4 regions of the Lactobacillus sp. XV31L genome follow, and region 2 is predicted to be linked to each of the others. Evidence: predicted binding sites of a transcription regulator. Region 2 holds the regulator's gene; each other region holds the start of a gene.
The links. Region 2 encodes HrcA, which represses chaperone genes, less so after heat shock. Its sites were predicted from a motif close to TTAGCACTCNNNNNNNNNGAGTGCTAA; they were not measured.

Region 1 (3,834 bases), on a different contig from region 2:
CAACACGAGCACATTCACCAAAAACCGTTGGAATTTCCTTTTTAATAATTTGGGCACCTGCAATTTCATTAGGCAGGCGTTTAACCGCCTCAATTGCTGGGTTAACCCTGTCCTCTCCGAAGGGATCAAAGCCTGTGACTAAAATTTTCATGCTCATACGCTTTCAATATCAGTATCAATAATGTGTTTTTGCTAAAGTCATGCTTATATACTGCCATGAAAACAAGTCAATGACAAGCAAATAGGAATTATACCAAGGGTAGCAAGCTTGTTCCTATGCAGTTTAAAGCACCTGGAAAACAAAAAAGGACCGCACGTGTGCGATCCTTTAAATATTGGGATTTTTAATTACATCATGCCAGGAGCACCAGCGCCTGCACCCGCAGCTGGATCAGCAGCTGGCTTGTCTTCAGGAATTTCAGCAACAACTGCTTCAGTTGTCAACAAGAGGGCAGCAATTGAGGCAGCATTTTGCAAAGCAGTCCGCGTAACCTTGGTCGGGTCGATAATACCAGCCTTAACCATGTTCTCCCACTTGCCGTTAGCTGCGTTGTAGCCGACTTCGTTGTCTTGGCCTTCCAGCTTGTTCAAGATAACTGAGCCATCTTCACCAGCATTTTCAGCAATTTGGCGAACTGGAGCAGTCAAGGCATGGAGAACAATGTTGATACCTGTTTGTTCATCGCTATTGTCACCTTTGAGGTTCTTAACAACGTCCATTACATTGATCAAAGCAGTACCACCACCGGCAACATAGCCTTCATCAACGGCAGCCCGAGTTGAATTCAAAGCGTCTTCAATCCGGTAACGGCGTTCCTTAAGTTCAGTTTCAGTAGCGGCACCAACGTGGATAACTGCTACGCCACCAGTTAACTTGGCCAGGCGTTCTTGCAGCTTCTTCTTGTCAAAGTCTGAAGTGGTTTCTTCAATCTGCTTTCTGATTGAATCTTCACGATCTTTGATTGCTTCATCAGAACCAGCACCATCAACAATAGTTGTGGAGTCCTTGGTAATGGTGATACGACGTGCTTGACCTAATTGATCAATCTTGGTGTCCTTAAGTTCAAGACCTAAGTCTTCCGTAATAACTGTACCACCAGTCAAAGCAGCAATATCTTGCAATTGTTCCTTGCGCCGGTCGCCAAAGCCTGGAGCCTTAACAGCAACAACGTTAAAGGTTCCACGGATCTTGTTCAATACCAGAGTTGGCAGAGCTTCGCCCGAAACATCGTCAGCAATAATAAGTAATGACTTGCCTTGTTGAACAATTTCTTGCAAGAGTGGCAAAATGTCTTGAATGTTGGAAATCTTCTTGTCAGTGATTAAAACGTAAGGATTATCCAAGTCTGCTTCCATTTTGTCGTTGTCAGTTACCATGTATTGTGACAGGTAACCGCGATCAAACTGCATCCCTTCAACTACAGACAGTTCAGTTTCGATTCCACGGGAATCTTCAATTGTAATCACACCGTCGTTGCCCACCTTCTCCATTGCGTCAGCAATCAAGTCGCCAACTTCTTTGGAAGCTGAAGAAACAGAAGCAACTTGGGCAATTTGATCCTTGGATGAAACCGTGTGGCTAATCTTGTGCAATTCATCCGTCACGGCTTTAGTGGCCTTCTCAATTCCGCGGCGAACGCCCACTGGGTTGGCACCGGCAGTAACATTCTTCATGCCTTCACGGATAATTGCTTGGGTTAATACAACTGCAGTCGTAGTCCCGTCACCGGCAATATCATTGGTCTTTTGTGCAGCTTCGGCAACCAACTTGGCGCCCATGTTCTCGTAGTGGTCCTTAAGTTCAATTGCCTTAGCAATAGTCACACCATCGTTAGTGATGTCTGGATTGCCGTAAGATTGCTCCAAAACAACGTTTCTGCCCTTAGGACCAATTGTGGCCTTAACAGTGTCAGCTAACTTATCAACACCCTTTAATAAAGAACGTCTTGCTTTCTCTGAAAATTTAATATCTTTTGCCATTTTATCTGCTCCCTAATTACTTAACGATTGCTAGAATGTCTTTTTCATGAAGGACTAAGTACTTCTCACCATCATACTTAACGTCAGTGCCAGAGTACTTATCGTAAAGAACAACGTCACCCTTCTTCACAGTCATTGGGATCTTGTTGCCATTTTCAGCATAAGTTCCTTCACCAACAGCGATAATTTCGCCCTCGGTTGGTTTTTGTTTAGCATTAGAAGCAAGGACGATTCCGCCTACGGTCTTTTCTTCTTCATCTTTAACTTTAACGATCACGCGATCACCTATTGGTTGTAACACGTTTGTCCCTCCTAATTATTGAAATATTTTTTTGTCAACTGTTAGCACTCATATTTGCCAAGTGCTAACTTACAATTAAGATAATAACCCCTTTGCGCTAAAAATGCAAGAAAAAATTAGCACTTTTTTAGTTAAAGTGCTAATTTGCTTTTTTCTTAATATTGGCGGTTTTTTAAAAGGTCTTGCTATTTGCTTTTGTCACTGTCAAGAAAGTAGATCAGAGTTTGGAGCTCGGTGGCCAGGTCAACATTTTGAATCCGCACGCCAGTCGGCGCTGAAAGTCTAATCGGCGTGAAGTTCATAATTCCCCTAATGCCAGACTCAATCATTTCATCAGCAGTGCTCTGGGCAGTGTCAGCCGGGACGGTGAGGATGGCAATTGAAATCTGTTGGTCACTCAGCTGGGTCTTGAGCTCGCTCATCTCATAAACGGGAACGCCGCTCAGAATTTTACCCGTAATTTTAGGATCTATATCAAAAGCACAGGAAATGCGAATATTGTTGCTACGCTTAAAATTGTAGTTAAGCAGGGCATGACCTAAGTTGCCCACACCTACCAGAGCCACATTGGTCAAAGTATCCTGGTTCAGAATCTTTTTAAAAAAGGAAAGCAAACTCTTTACATCATAACCATACCCACGCTTGCCTAAAGCACCAAAGTATGAGAAGTCGCGCCGAATCGAAGCACTATCAACCTGAACTGCCTCTGATAATTCAGTTGAAGAAACTTTTTCTTTGCCCGCTTCATTCAAGATGATCAGATAACGGTAATAAAGTGGTAACCGTTTGGCCGTTGCCGTGGGTATTTTTATTTTTTCCATTTTTTAAAGAGCCTCCAAATTTGTTCTTGTGATTTGTTCATCAATCAGTATTATTCTACCTACATTTTAGCAAGATATGCAAATATTTTTTTCACAATCTATCAAATTTTATCATAATGTTATGGTCTTGTATAATTGACTTTATTATTGTAACCCAGTAAGGATGCCTGACTTAATATAGGAAAACAACAAACCAGCGAGCAGGCTGGGAATCTATTCCAGCTTTTCCCTTTCGTATGCTAAAATGGTCACTAGGTGAAAAAATATGATAATTGCACAAGGACACGACTTAGAAAAACAATTTGGGGCTAACACACTCTTTAGTCACGTCAATTTTTCAATTGCAGCAAACGCACGCATTGGATTAGTAGGACCAAACGGGGTAGGCAAGACTACCCTGCTCAAAATTATGACTGGCGAAGAAGAGGCCACGCACGGAGAATTTACTGTTAACAAGGATACCGCTGTTGGCTACATTGCCCAGGAAAATGGCTTAAACGAAGAGAACAGTATTTGGGATGAAATGGAGAGTGTTTTTGCTCCTATCATCAACATGGGGAAAAAGCTGGCCCAGATGCAGCAGTCAATTGCAGACCATCCCGAAGACCGGGCCTTGCTCAAGCAATACGACCAAATGCAGTTCAGCTTCGAAGAAGAAGGCGGTTATACTTATCAGGCTGATATCAAGAGTATTTTGAATGGCTTTAACTTTCCTTCAAGCACGTGGACCAA
Region 2 (3,834 bases):
TTCAGCATGCTCTTCAGCCTCTTTTTGCATCTTTTGAATTTCTTCATCAGACAGGCCAGACGAGCTCTTAATGGTGATCTTTTGTTCTTTGCCAGTCCCCATGTCCTTGGCTGAAACGTTAACGATACCATTCTTGTCAATGTCGAAGGTAACTTGAATTTGTGGAACGCCTCGCGGAGCAGCCGGAATATCAGTCAATTCAAAGCGGCCCAAGGTCTTGTCGTCTGCTGCCATTGGACGTTCACCCTGCAGAACGTGTACGTCAACGGCTGGCTGATTGTCAGCTGCAGTGGAGAAAATTTGACTCTTAGAAGTTGGAATAGTTGTGTTCTTCTCAATTAACTTAGTGAAGACTCCACCCATAGTTTCAATACCAAGGGAAAGCGGCGTAACATCAAGCAAGACAACGTCTTTCACATCCCCAGAGATAACTCCACCCTGGATAGCAGCACCAAGGGCCACAGCTTCATCAGGATTGATTGAGTGGTCGGGCTCTTTGCCAGCCCACTTCTTAACAGCATCTTGAACTGCTGGAATTCGCGTTGAACCACCATTTAGGATCACCTTGTCAATATCATTAACGGTGAGGTCAGCATCTTTTAATGCGTTGTCAAATGGAATCTTGGTCCGGTCAACTAAGTCAGCAGTTAACTCATCAAACTTGGCCCGGGTTAGGTCAGCTTCAAGGTGCAAAGGACCAGCTTCACCAGCAGAAATAAACGGCAGCGAAATGTGGGTTGAAGAAACGCCAGACAGGTCCTTCTTAGCCTTTTCAGCGGCATCCTTAAGTCTTTGCAGAGCCATCTTGTCTTTGGCCAGATCTACCCCATTTTCATCTTTGAAGTTCTTGATTAACCAGTCGATAATCTTGTTGTCAAAGTCGTCCCCACCAAGATTAGTGTCACCATTAGTAGATAGCACTTGGAAGACGCCATCGCCTAATTGCAAAACAGAGACATCGAAGGTACCACCACCAAGGTCGTAAACCAAAACTTTTTCATCTTCAGCTTCCTTGTCAAGGCCGTATGCCAAAGAAGAAGCGGTTGGCTCATTGATAATTCGTTTTACCTCAAGACCGGCAATCTTGCCTGCATCCTTAGTCGCTTGCCGTTGGGCATCGTTAAAGTAAGCTGGCACCGTGATAACAGCCTCAGTTACCTTTTCACCAAGATAATCTTCCGAAAACTTCTTAATGTATTGTAAAATCATTGCGGAAATTTCTTGAGGCGTATAAGCCTTGTCGCCAATCTTAACCTTATAGTCAGCTTCACCCATGTGACGCTTAATCGATGAGATCGTGTTCGGATTGGTGATTGCTTGCCGCTTGGCAACTTCACCAACCTGAATTTCGCCATCTTTAAAAGCAACTACAGATGGTGTAGTCCGATTACCTTCTGGGTTAGTAATGATTTTTGGTTCCTTGCCTTCAAGAACTGCAACTGCTGAGTTGGTTGTTCCTAGGTCAATACCGATAACTTTTGACATTGATAAACTTCCTTTCACTTATTGTGCAACAACAACCATTGCTGGTCTTAATGTTCGATCTTTGTACAAGTATCCTTTTTGTAAAACTTGGACAACATGGTCCTTTTGATCATCATTTTCTGCCTCAACTGTTTGAACAGCCTGGTGCAATGTCGGATCAAACTTGGCGCCCTTTGCCGCAATTTCGTTAATTCCATGGTCTTTCATGGCCTTAACTAGTGCATCCAAAGTCATTTGAACACCTTTTTTGAGTTGCTCTGCAGCCTTGTCCTCTACCTTAGTAGACAAGGCTCGTTCCAAGTTATCCATTGCAGGTAAGACATCCTTAGCCAAAGATTGCGACTCATATTTAATGAGCTGGGCCCGTTCATTATTGTAACGGTTTTGCATATTTTGCATCTCTGCCTGACTGCGCAAGAACTTATCTTCTAAGTCCTTGCTGTGCGCCTCAGCTTGCGCTAATTTAGCCGCCATTTTTTCCTGGGGTGATTTTTCTTGCTTAGTCTTATCAGGCTTGGCCTTATCTGTCTCTGACTTTTTAGGTGAGACTTCTGATTGGTGCCCCTGATCTTTCTTCATTTCTTTTTCGCTCGGAAACTTTTCCTTACTCACGGCTAACCTCCTTTATTTAAATCGACCGTAATATTCGAGCAGCTTCTTGGCCAATTCGTTTCTGAAATATTCCAGAAGACCAATTACTTGCGAATACGGCATGTTATTTGGGCCAAGCAAAGCAATTACGCCCTTACCATGTGAGCCAACGCTGTACTCTGCCGTAAGCAAACTATAATCTTTTAACAAGTCGTTGGATAATTCCGAGCCTAGGCTAACGCGGATTGGCTGTCGGTCGACACTGCTAGTATTTCGTTGATCAACCAAACTTGAAATCAAATCATTGTGGTCAATCAGTTCATAAAGCGATCGCAAGTTGGCAACATCGCTTAGTGTTGCACTATTCAACAAGTTAATCTGGCCATCAACATACATTTGCTCGCTAGCTGCATCATTAATTACATCTTCAACCAAGTCTAGCAATTCATCAGCATGTTCGCTGCTGAGCCTCTTGCCCAGGCCGCGATTAAGAAGAGCAGGTGTAACTTCGTTAAGCGTCTTGCCCACCAGCTCATCATTGATCATGCGTACAGCCTTTTCAATTTCATCACCATGGACATTGTATGGGAGACTGTATACTTGATTATGCACATTGCCGTCGCTTGTCACCAATATTGCCATGATTTGCCGACTAAACAGAGGAACAATGCGAAAACCAGTAATAGTTATGTCACTACTTTCTGGTCCCTCCGCAAAGGCCGTATAGTTAGTCAAATCAGACAAAATCTTAGCTGCCTCTTGCACAATTTCATTCACTTGGTGAAATGGTTGGTCAAGCTGGTCCACAATCCTTTGGTATACGGAAGACGGAATTTGTAAGGGTTCAACTAGGTTGTCCAGATAGTAGCGGTAGCCATCAGTTGATGGCACCCGCCCACTGGACAGGTGTGTCTTTTCGATTAAGCCCTCATCTTCCAGAACAGCCATTTCATTACGAATAGTTGCACTTGAAACCTTGATCGGCAGTTGCTTCATCACAGTCTTTGATCCAACTGGATCATGTGTTTGCGTAAAATCGTTAATAATTGTTTTCAAAATTAATTCTTGACGTTCGGTCAACATAAATATCGCCCTCACTTTTAGCACTCATGCTTATCAGGTGCTAACAATTATTATGATACTAGTATTTAGCAGAATGTCAAGTTGAGTGCTAACTTTTTTAAAACAAAATTGCTCTTCTGGGTCTTGCTACCATAATAGTTTATTCTAACTGGGCAAAATAAGCCTTAATCTCTGCTTCGTCCTGCTTCATCTGTTTCTTCAACTCATCCAAGTTAGCAAACTTGATCTCTCCACGCGTGTACTGGTACCACTTGATAACCATATTTTGATCATAAGCCTCTTCATTAAAGCCAAAAAGATTTGATTCAATATAGATTTTTTGACCTTTGTGAATGGTTACGTTGTAGCCGACGCTAGTCATTGAATCATACCACTTGCCCTTGATCTTAGTTTTTGTAGCATAAACTCCTAACTTGGGAACAACCTTGTTGTCCTGCCAGACTAAATTGGCAGTTGGATAGCCCAACTTGTGGCCATTGCGCAAGCCATGGCCCACAGTCCCTGACATGACATAGGCCGCTCCCAGCAACTTGCTTGCCAGCGGCATATTGCCGCTTCTAATCGCCTTTTTAATCTCAGTTGATCCAATTTTTTGGCCATCATAGGACTGCTTGGGCACATCAATAATCTTAAAGCGTCCACGGGCAAAGTGGGGGAAATTTTGCATGTTGGCAA
Region 3 (3,834 bases), on a different contig from region 2:
AATCTAGATAAAAAATTGGTAACTTATCAAGACATGACTTTTAAAAAAGGAAGAAGTTATGCCATTCTAGGTTCAAGTGGGATTGGCAAAAGTGTATTTTTAAAGGTTCTGACTGGTTTACAGAAGTTTGCTCAAGGTGAAATTTTGTATGATGACGACGTTCTAGGCAACGATGCCACGAAAAATACTTTTACTGACCTTGGCTTTGTTGAGGCTAATAATAATTTATTCAATGACACTGTGATCAATAATATTTTTTTGGGTCGAATGCCAACTGAAGAAGAACTGCAATATTGTGAACAGTTACTTAGTTCGAAAATTTTGCAGGCAACTGATTCAACTACGCTTTCAAGTGGTGAAATTAGACGAGTTTTACTCTTGCGCGGATTGATGTCAGGTAAGAGTAAACTAATTTTTGATGAGCCGACTGCTAATTTAGATAAAAAGACCAGTGCAGTCTTTTGGCAAATGCTAAATAATTGGTTTAATGAAACGCAAGGGACACTGATTGTCGTTTCACATACATTAGATCGAAGTGAATTGCAAAAGTTTGATCAAGTACTAGATTTTAATCAATTGATTAAAGCATAAATAATCAAGGATACTTTGGAAATAAAGACTTCCAATGAGGTAGACGAGTTGTTAAAATGTTGTAATTTACATTTAGTAAACTAGAGTAAAAATAATATAATATATAAAGTAGAAAGAGTCTGAGGGAAACTATTATCCAGACCGACAAAAAAAGACGTTGAACACAACGTCTTTTTTTGTATAAATTTTTCCTTGGGCTTGAGATTACTTAAATTATACCACCGGCCGGCCAGAATGCTCAAGATCCTGTTCTTTGCCTATGCACCATTTATAGGTTGGTGGTCGAACAATAAAACCCTGAATTAGTCTCAACTTTGGAGTTCATATCTGTTGGAGCTTGCTTATATTTTAAGATTAGCCAGTAATCATGTCTTAAATAAAGTCTACTGCTTCGGCGCCGTATAAAATTAGTGCTATGCCAAGCGTAGTAGCCACTATAGATAAAAAGCCAGTTAAAACAAAGCTGTTTAAGCAAACCATGATTAAGCCTAGATAAAACAATATTTTTTTGCGTTTAGCCATTGCTGTCTCCCGTCTAGTTACATGATTTAAAAGTATATCATGATTGAATAATATATAAAACAAAAAATCCCAGCTTGGGGATTTTTTTCATCTATTAACTACTATTTAACTATTTTTTCTGGTTAACCATAATTTCGTCAATTAAGCCGTAATCTTTAGCTTCTTGGGCAGTCATGTAGTTGTCACGCTCGGTGTCCTTTTGGATCTTTTCAAGCGGCTGACCGGTTGTCTCATGCAAAATCTTATTAATCTTTTCGCGACTCTTCAAGATTTCGTTGGCAGCAATTTGAATATCGGTCTGTTGCCCTTGTGCACCACCCAGCGGCTGGTGAATGAGAACAGTGGAGTTTGGCAAGGCAAAACGTTTGCCCTTGGCCCCGGTCGTCAAGAGAATGGAAGCCATAGAAGCAGCCATGCCGATTGCAATTGTGGAAACGTCTGACTTGATAAAGTTCATAGTGTCCATGATTGCTAGACCAGAAGTGATTACACCACCAGGTGAATTAATGTACAGGGAGATGTCCTTGGTATTATCCTGGGCATCAAGGAACAATAATTGTGCAATGATGGAGTTGGCCATGTCATCGTTGATCTCACCACTAAGCATGATGATCCGGTCTTTCAACAACCGAGAGTATATATCGTAAGCACGTTCGCCACGGGCAGTTTGTTCAATAACTGTAGGTACAAGCATATTTCTACCTCCTAGATTTATGTTCAAAATTATTAGCACTCAGTTAAGTACAGTGCTAATTAAATCACTTACACCAAAGGCTGTCAATGAAAGTGTATTGATTTTGTATTCTTTGTTACAATGTTCTTATTATATAATATCAATATAGATTTTTAATTTTGGAGGAAATGTTTTGAAGCTTTTTAAGAAAATTGCAACGATTGCGATTACGCTGATGGGTGGCTTGTTAATCACAGCCAAACTGTCAGCTACTCCAGTTGCGGCAGATTCAGACGGCACCCAGCCCCAGAGTCAAAACAAGGAGGATTCAAATCAACCAGTAAATGATAATAACAATGCTGATACGAATAACTCTAATGATTCTAGTACTGTTGCAACCGATAATGGCGAGCAGCAGGATGCTGGTGACCAGCAAAAGCTAAAGAAAAAGAAACCTAAGCAGGTGGTCACTGGCTATGCGATGATGACCAAGGTTGCTGGTAACAAGAACTACAAGGTTTGGAAGTCCGTCACTAATGGTAAGGTTCACAAAAAGGTGGCTGACGGTATCAACTTTCAATACAGTCACATTCAGTCAGACCAACTGATTGAGACCAAGAAGCAACGTTATTGGCGTATTTACGTTAACGGCCGCGAAGTTGGTTATGTTAACGAAAAGTTCTTTGCCCGGAATCAAATTGCCGTACCCAAAACGGTTTCTCTGGTACGCAATGATAACTACACATTCACTACCCGCGATGCCATTTCATACGTAACTAACTACATGGGAACGGTGATCGACAGCCAAGACGCTCAAATTAAGGTTTCCAAAGAAAATATTGACTGTTCAAAACCTAAGACCTATAAGGTTAAATATACTTATGGCAAGGCCAAGGCAGTGGTTAAGGTGACAGTGAGAAAGAGTACCAAGGAAGGTATTGCTGACGTGAATGCAACTAATTCAATTTCAGCTCGTCCTGGTACTAACGACCACCAAGCTTGGAAGACCCACTACGGTTCTTCAATTAACTATATTAGTCCAACTGAATACACACCGGAAACAGAGAAGCACACATTAACTAGTGGCAACTTAACCTTGAAGACAAGACTGTATCAACCTGTCTTGCTCAGTGTGAAGGATCCAACCGATGATAACATTAACCGGGTTGGCCACATTCCCGAAGGCGTGACAGTATCGAATAACTGGGCTTACACGAGCTTACTCAGCCACACCAACCTGACCTCTGGTCATATTGTTGGTTACGACATGAACAAGATTACTAGTCCTTATAATGCTCAATTGATGCTTGACATGTCACAAAAAGACTTTAACAACTTTGCCAAGAACATTAAGGTTAGCCCATACATTCCAATTGGTCACGGCCAAGCGATGGGTGCCAGTGACAAGTACGTTTACGTTCTTAACAATGACAATACGTTAAAGCAAACCACTGATTCAATGGAATTAGTGCAGATCCGCAAGAGTGACTTGCAGATTAACAAGATTTGGACATTTAAGACTTGGATTGGTGATGAAAGCAATCCACGCTACTTCCAAAACGGCGTGATTGTTTCTGACAAGGAAATGTACATGGTTTACCATGACACCGACAATAACTGCTATGAATACTGGCAGCTGACTCGTACTGGTGATAACTGGTATCCAAAATTAGTCGGTAAGACTGATGGCAATTTTGTTAATAATAATTCACCTGTTCAAGGCTTTACCTACGACACTAAGAATAAGAACTACTACTTGGCCTTTAACGATCTGATCTTCAAGATTGATCGTGATGGCACGTTGAAAGATACTTACTCATTTGACACTGGTCGTGAAATTGAGGGTATGTCTGTTAGTGATGGCAAGTTGTACGTTAACTTGGCTCAGAGGGCAGAGCTCTTAGTAAGCATGAACATCAACTAAATAAAAACAAGATAAGTTTCGAAAAAAGTTTTCGAAGCTTTTTTTGTGAACCAGAATAAGCCTAATGAAGAAGGAGGCTGACCAAGTATTGACGGCCTCTTCTTGCTAGATAGGAGTTTAAGTG
Region 4 (3,834 bases), on a different contig from region 2:
TTACAGGCTTTTCAGGAGCTGGTAAGACCAGCTTAATTCTTGATTCGCTATTGCCAGCTCTCAAAGCGCAAAAAGAAGGATATCCGGGTCCAAGCTGGGTAAAAGGATTAAATAATAGTGGGATTAAGAATGTGGTTAGCGTCGATTCTTCTCCTGTTGGCAAGAACCAGCGTTCAACTGTTGCGACCTACACCGACATTATGGACAACTTGCGCAAGCTATTTGCGCAGCAGCCCCTAGCAAAGAAATTAAAGTACCGACCAACGCACTTTTCATATAATAATAAGGAGGGAGCCTGTCCTGCTTGTGGCGGTAGTGGGGTAATTGCGCTTGATATCCAATACCTTCCCGATATGGTTGAAACATGTTCGGTCTGTGGTGGACGCCGCTATAATGAAGATGTATTGCGCGTTAAGTGGCATGGCTTAAGTATTGCAGACGTGCTGGACTATTCAGTTGATGAAGCTTTAACGCAGCATCTTTTTTCGGATCAGCCTAAAATCACCCAGACTGTCACGACTTTGCAGGATATGGGGCTAGGTTACTTACATTTAGGTGAGTCAACTCCAGCGCTGTCGGGTGGGGAGGCGCAAAGACTCAAGTTGACTAGCCATACCCATCGCCAGCAAAAAGGAAGTCTATTTGTTTTTGATGAACCAACGGTGGGACTTCACCCTCAGGATGTTCGTACGCTTTTACAAGTTTTACAGAAGCTGCTTGACCAGAAGGCGACAATTATCACGATCACGCATGATTTAGATATTATGGCCAACAGCGACTATATGATTGACCTGGGTCCCCGGGGAGGAGAACATGGTGGCCAAGTCGTTGCTGCTGGAAGTCCTGTGGATATTGTGGAAAAAGGTAGCGGACTGACTGCCAAATACTTGAGTGAACATGTTAAATCATTTCAAAAATAAAGAAGAAAAGTCTTGATTAAGGCATAGAGCCTGTAAAGCAAGGCTTTTTTAGTTGGTCAACAGAGACTATCGAGGTATCAAAAAATGTGGAAAAATCGAAGCAAAATTATTGCCCTCTGTGGATAACCTGCTATAATATTAAGTGTAAGCAATTAGCACTCAAAGCCATCGAGTGCTAATTGCAAATTAATAGCCTATAATAAGGGGTGTTGTATATGGCATATTTTGACAATGATTTTGATAATCTATTTAAGGAACTAAATGATACTTTCTTTAGTAATTCTAGTGAGCATGAGGGGGCGATCCCAATTCACTATGCAAGTAACATGAATCCTGCACCACAGTTTCGCCCAGGCGCTCAAGTACCAGAGCAAGCGCCAAAAGAAAAACCCATTGGCGTAGATTTAGTTGAGCAAGCCAAGAAGAACAAGTACGATCCGGTAATTGGGCGCGATGAACAAATTCAAGAAGTCATTGAGATTCTGAGCAGACGTAAAAAGAACAATCCGGTTCTAGTTGGTTCGGCAGGCGTTGGGAAGACGGCAATTGTTGAAGGCTTGGCCCAAAAAATAGCGCAAGGTGATGTGCCGGATAAAATGAAGGACAAGCACATCATTGCGGTTAACATTAATGATATGGTCGCTGGTTCTAGCTTACGGGGCAGCTTTGAAGAGCGCTTAAAGGGCGTGATTGACAAAGCCAAGAAGGATCCCAACATTATTTTGTTTATTGATGAACTCCACAACATAGTTGGTGCGGGCTCAACTGATTCTGAAAATAATAATGGCGATGCTGCCAATATTTTGAAACCAGCACTAGCTAATGGCAACTTAAACCTCATTGGTGCAACAACTACTGGTGAATACCGCAAAATCGAAAATGATTCAGCCTTAGCACGCCGGTTCCAGCCAGTGCAAGTTCCAGAGCCCTCTGCTGCGGTTACAGTTCAGATTCTAAAAGGCTTGAAGAATAAGTATGAAGACTACCACCATGTTAAATATAGTGACGACGCTTTACGCCTGGCGGTTGAATTGTCTCAGCGCTACATTCAAGGTCGCTATTTACCAGACAAGGCCATTGACTTGATGGATGAGGCTGGTGCCAAGAAGGGACTTGATACTGTACCAAGAGATGTGGTTAGTTTAAACAAGCGGATTAAGAAACTTGAAGAAGAGAAAAAGGATGCGGTTAAGCAGGAAGACTATAGCAAGGCCAACGAACTGAAAAAGCAAATTGAAAATCTGCAGGACAAGGTTGACCATGCTGATGATGCAGCAACTCCGCGAGTTACCGATCAAGACATCTATGCTTTGATTGAAGCCAAGACGAAGATTCCAATGAGTGAACTGCACGCAAGTGCTGGACAAAAGAATCAAGACTTAGCCGCTAAACTAAAGAAGGCGGTTATTGACCAGAATAACGCAGTTGATGTTATTACTGATGCAATTGCGCGCAAGCAAGTCTTCAAGGACAACGACCGGCCAACTGGGACCTTCTTGTTGACTGGTCCAACCGGTGTGGGTAAGACAGAACTTGCCAAGCAATTAGCGATTCAGCTATTTGGCGGTGAAAATCACTTGATCCGGCTTGATATGTCCGAATACCAAGACCAGATGGCAGTCAACAAGTTGATAGGTTCGGCTCCTGGCTATGTTGGATATGGTGAAGGTGGACAGTTAACTGAAAAGGTGCGCCACCAACCGTATAGCTTGATTTTATTTGACGAAATTGAGAAAGCCAACCCACAAGTTTTCAATGCCCTGCTTCAGATCATGGATGATGGTCGACTGACCGATGCACAAGGAAGGACCGTCTCATTCAAGGACACTATTTTAATCATGACCTCGAATGCAGGATATTCTGATAAGCTCCTCAAAGAGGGCATAGTGGACCATGATAAACTGGTCAATGCACTTGAAGCTTACTTTAGACCTGAATTTTTGAATCGGTTGGATGCAATTGTTCCATTTAATTCGCTGTCCAAGGCTGATATGGGTAAGATTATTGACCTATACTTGAAGAAGATGGAGCGCGTACTGGCCAAAAAAGAAGTTAAAGTCGAAGTATCACCAGAAGCTAAGGCTTACTTGGCTGACAAGGGGTATGACAAGGAGTTTGGTGCGCGGCCACTGCGCCGGGTAGTTGAACAAGACCTTGAGACGCCAATTGCCAAATTGTTGATGAAGAAGCCAGCTACTAAGTCAATTAAGTTCACGGCAGATGGCCAGCATGTATACTTAAACGGTACTGCCATCTTGGATATTAATTAAAAATCAAACCTGACAAACAATAATAGCTATAAATGAAAAGAGTCACTCCGCTGTGGAGTGGCTCTTTTGTGCTAGGAAAAAGCAGGTAGGGAGAGACTGTTCCACGTGAAAAAGGTGGTGATTTTTTGTTTCATGTGAAACTAACAGTCCTGACCAATTTTGCTGGTATAGCTGTTGACATATCTAATCATATAAGCTAAATTAGCTAGTATTAAATAAATATTAAAAGCATTCATAAAGAATTGCTGGAAATTAGAGGTTACCTGCAGTGAAACAAAAAGTAGAAGAACTTGATTGGTCTAACTTAGGCTTTGAATATCGCGACTTGCCCTATCGTTATGAAGCTAAATTTAAAGATGGTAAATGGCAGAAGGGCAAGTTGGTTGAGGACTCGACTATTACCTTGTCTGAGGGTGCTGAGGTGCTCCATTATGGGCAAGAAATTTTTGAGGGCCTTAAGGCTTACCGTCGTAAAGACGGCAAGATCAACCTTTTTCGCCCAGAGCAAAATGCACATCGCTTCACTTTGTCGGCTAGGCGCCTAGCAATGCCGCCGTTCCCAGAAGATTGTTTTGTAGATGCAGTGAAACAGGTTGTCATAGCCAACCAAGAGTTTGTGCTACCATATGAAAGTGGAGCAACGC

Region 1: the regulator HrcA is predicted to act here: its motif matches at 2,323-2,349, upstream of groES (co-chaperone GroES).
Region 3: the regulator HrcA is predicted to act here: its motif matches at 1,840-1,866, upstream of clpP (ATP-dependent Clp endopeptidase proteolytic subunit ClpP).
Region 4: the regulator HrcA is predicted to act here: its motif matches at 1,073-1,099, upstream of AC2JF7_RS00970 (ATP-dependent Clp protease ATP-binding subunit).

The regions. Positions count from the first base shown of each region.
Region 1 is NZ_JBWXGC010000009.1:13,365-17,198, forward strand. Features, by position in the region: gene pcp (pyroglutamyl-peptidase I) at 1-151, opposite strand, end outside; gene groL (chaperonin GroEL) at 349-1,980, opposite strand; gene groES (co-chaperone GroES) at 1,997-2,281, opposite strand; gene AC2JF7_RS06865 (redox-sensing transcriptional repressor Rex) at 2,467-3,102, opposite strand; gene AC2JF7_RS06870 (ABC-F family ATP-binding cassette domain-containing protein) at 3,368-3,834, shown strand, end outside.
Region 2 is NZ_JBWXGC010000002.1:8,948-12,781, forward strand. Features, by position in the region: gene dnaK (molecular chaperone DnaK) at 1-1,485, opposite strand, end outside; gene grpE (nucleotide exchange factor GrpE) at 1,504-2,097, opposite strand; gene hrcA (heat-inducible transcriptional repressor HrcA) at 2,110-3,159, opposite strand; gene ribF (riboflavin biosynthesis protein RibF) at 3,299-3,834, opposite strand, start outside.
Region 3 is NZ_JBWXGC010000005.1:1,517-5,350, forward strand. Features, by position in the region: gene AC2JF7_RS04295 (ATP-binding cassette domain-containing protein) at 1-591, shown strand, start outside; gene AC2JF7_RS04300 (hypothetical protein) at 964-1,113, opposite strand; gene clpP (ATP-dependent Clp endopeptidase proteolytic subunit ClpP) at 1,223-1,807, opposite strand; gene AC2JF7_RS04310 (SH3-like domain-containing protein) at 1,980-3,710, shown strand.
Region 4 is NZ_JBWXGC010000001.1:207,988-211,821, reverse strand. Features, by position in the region: gene AC2JF7_RS00975 (AAA family ATPase) at 1-920, shown strand, start outside; gene AC2JF7_RS00970 (ATP-dependent Clp protease ATP-binding subunit) at 1,136-3,190, shown strand; gene AC2JF7_RS00965 (branched-chain amino acid aminotransferase) at 3,459-3,834, shown strand, end outside.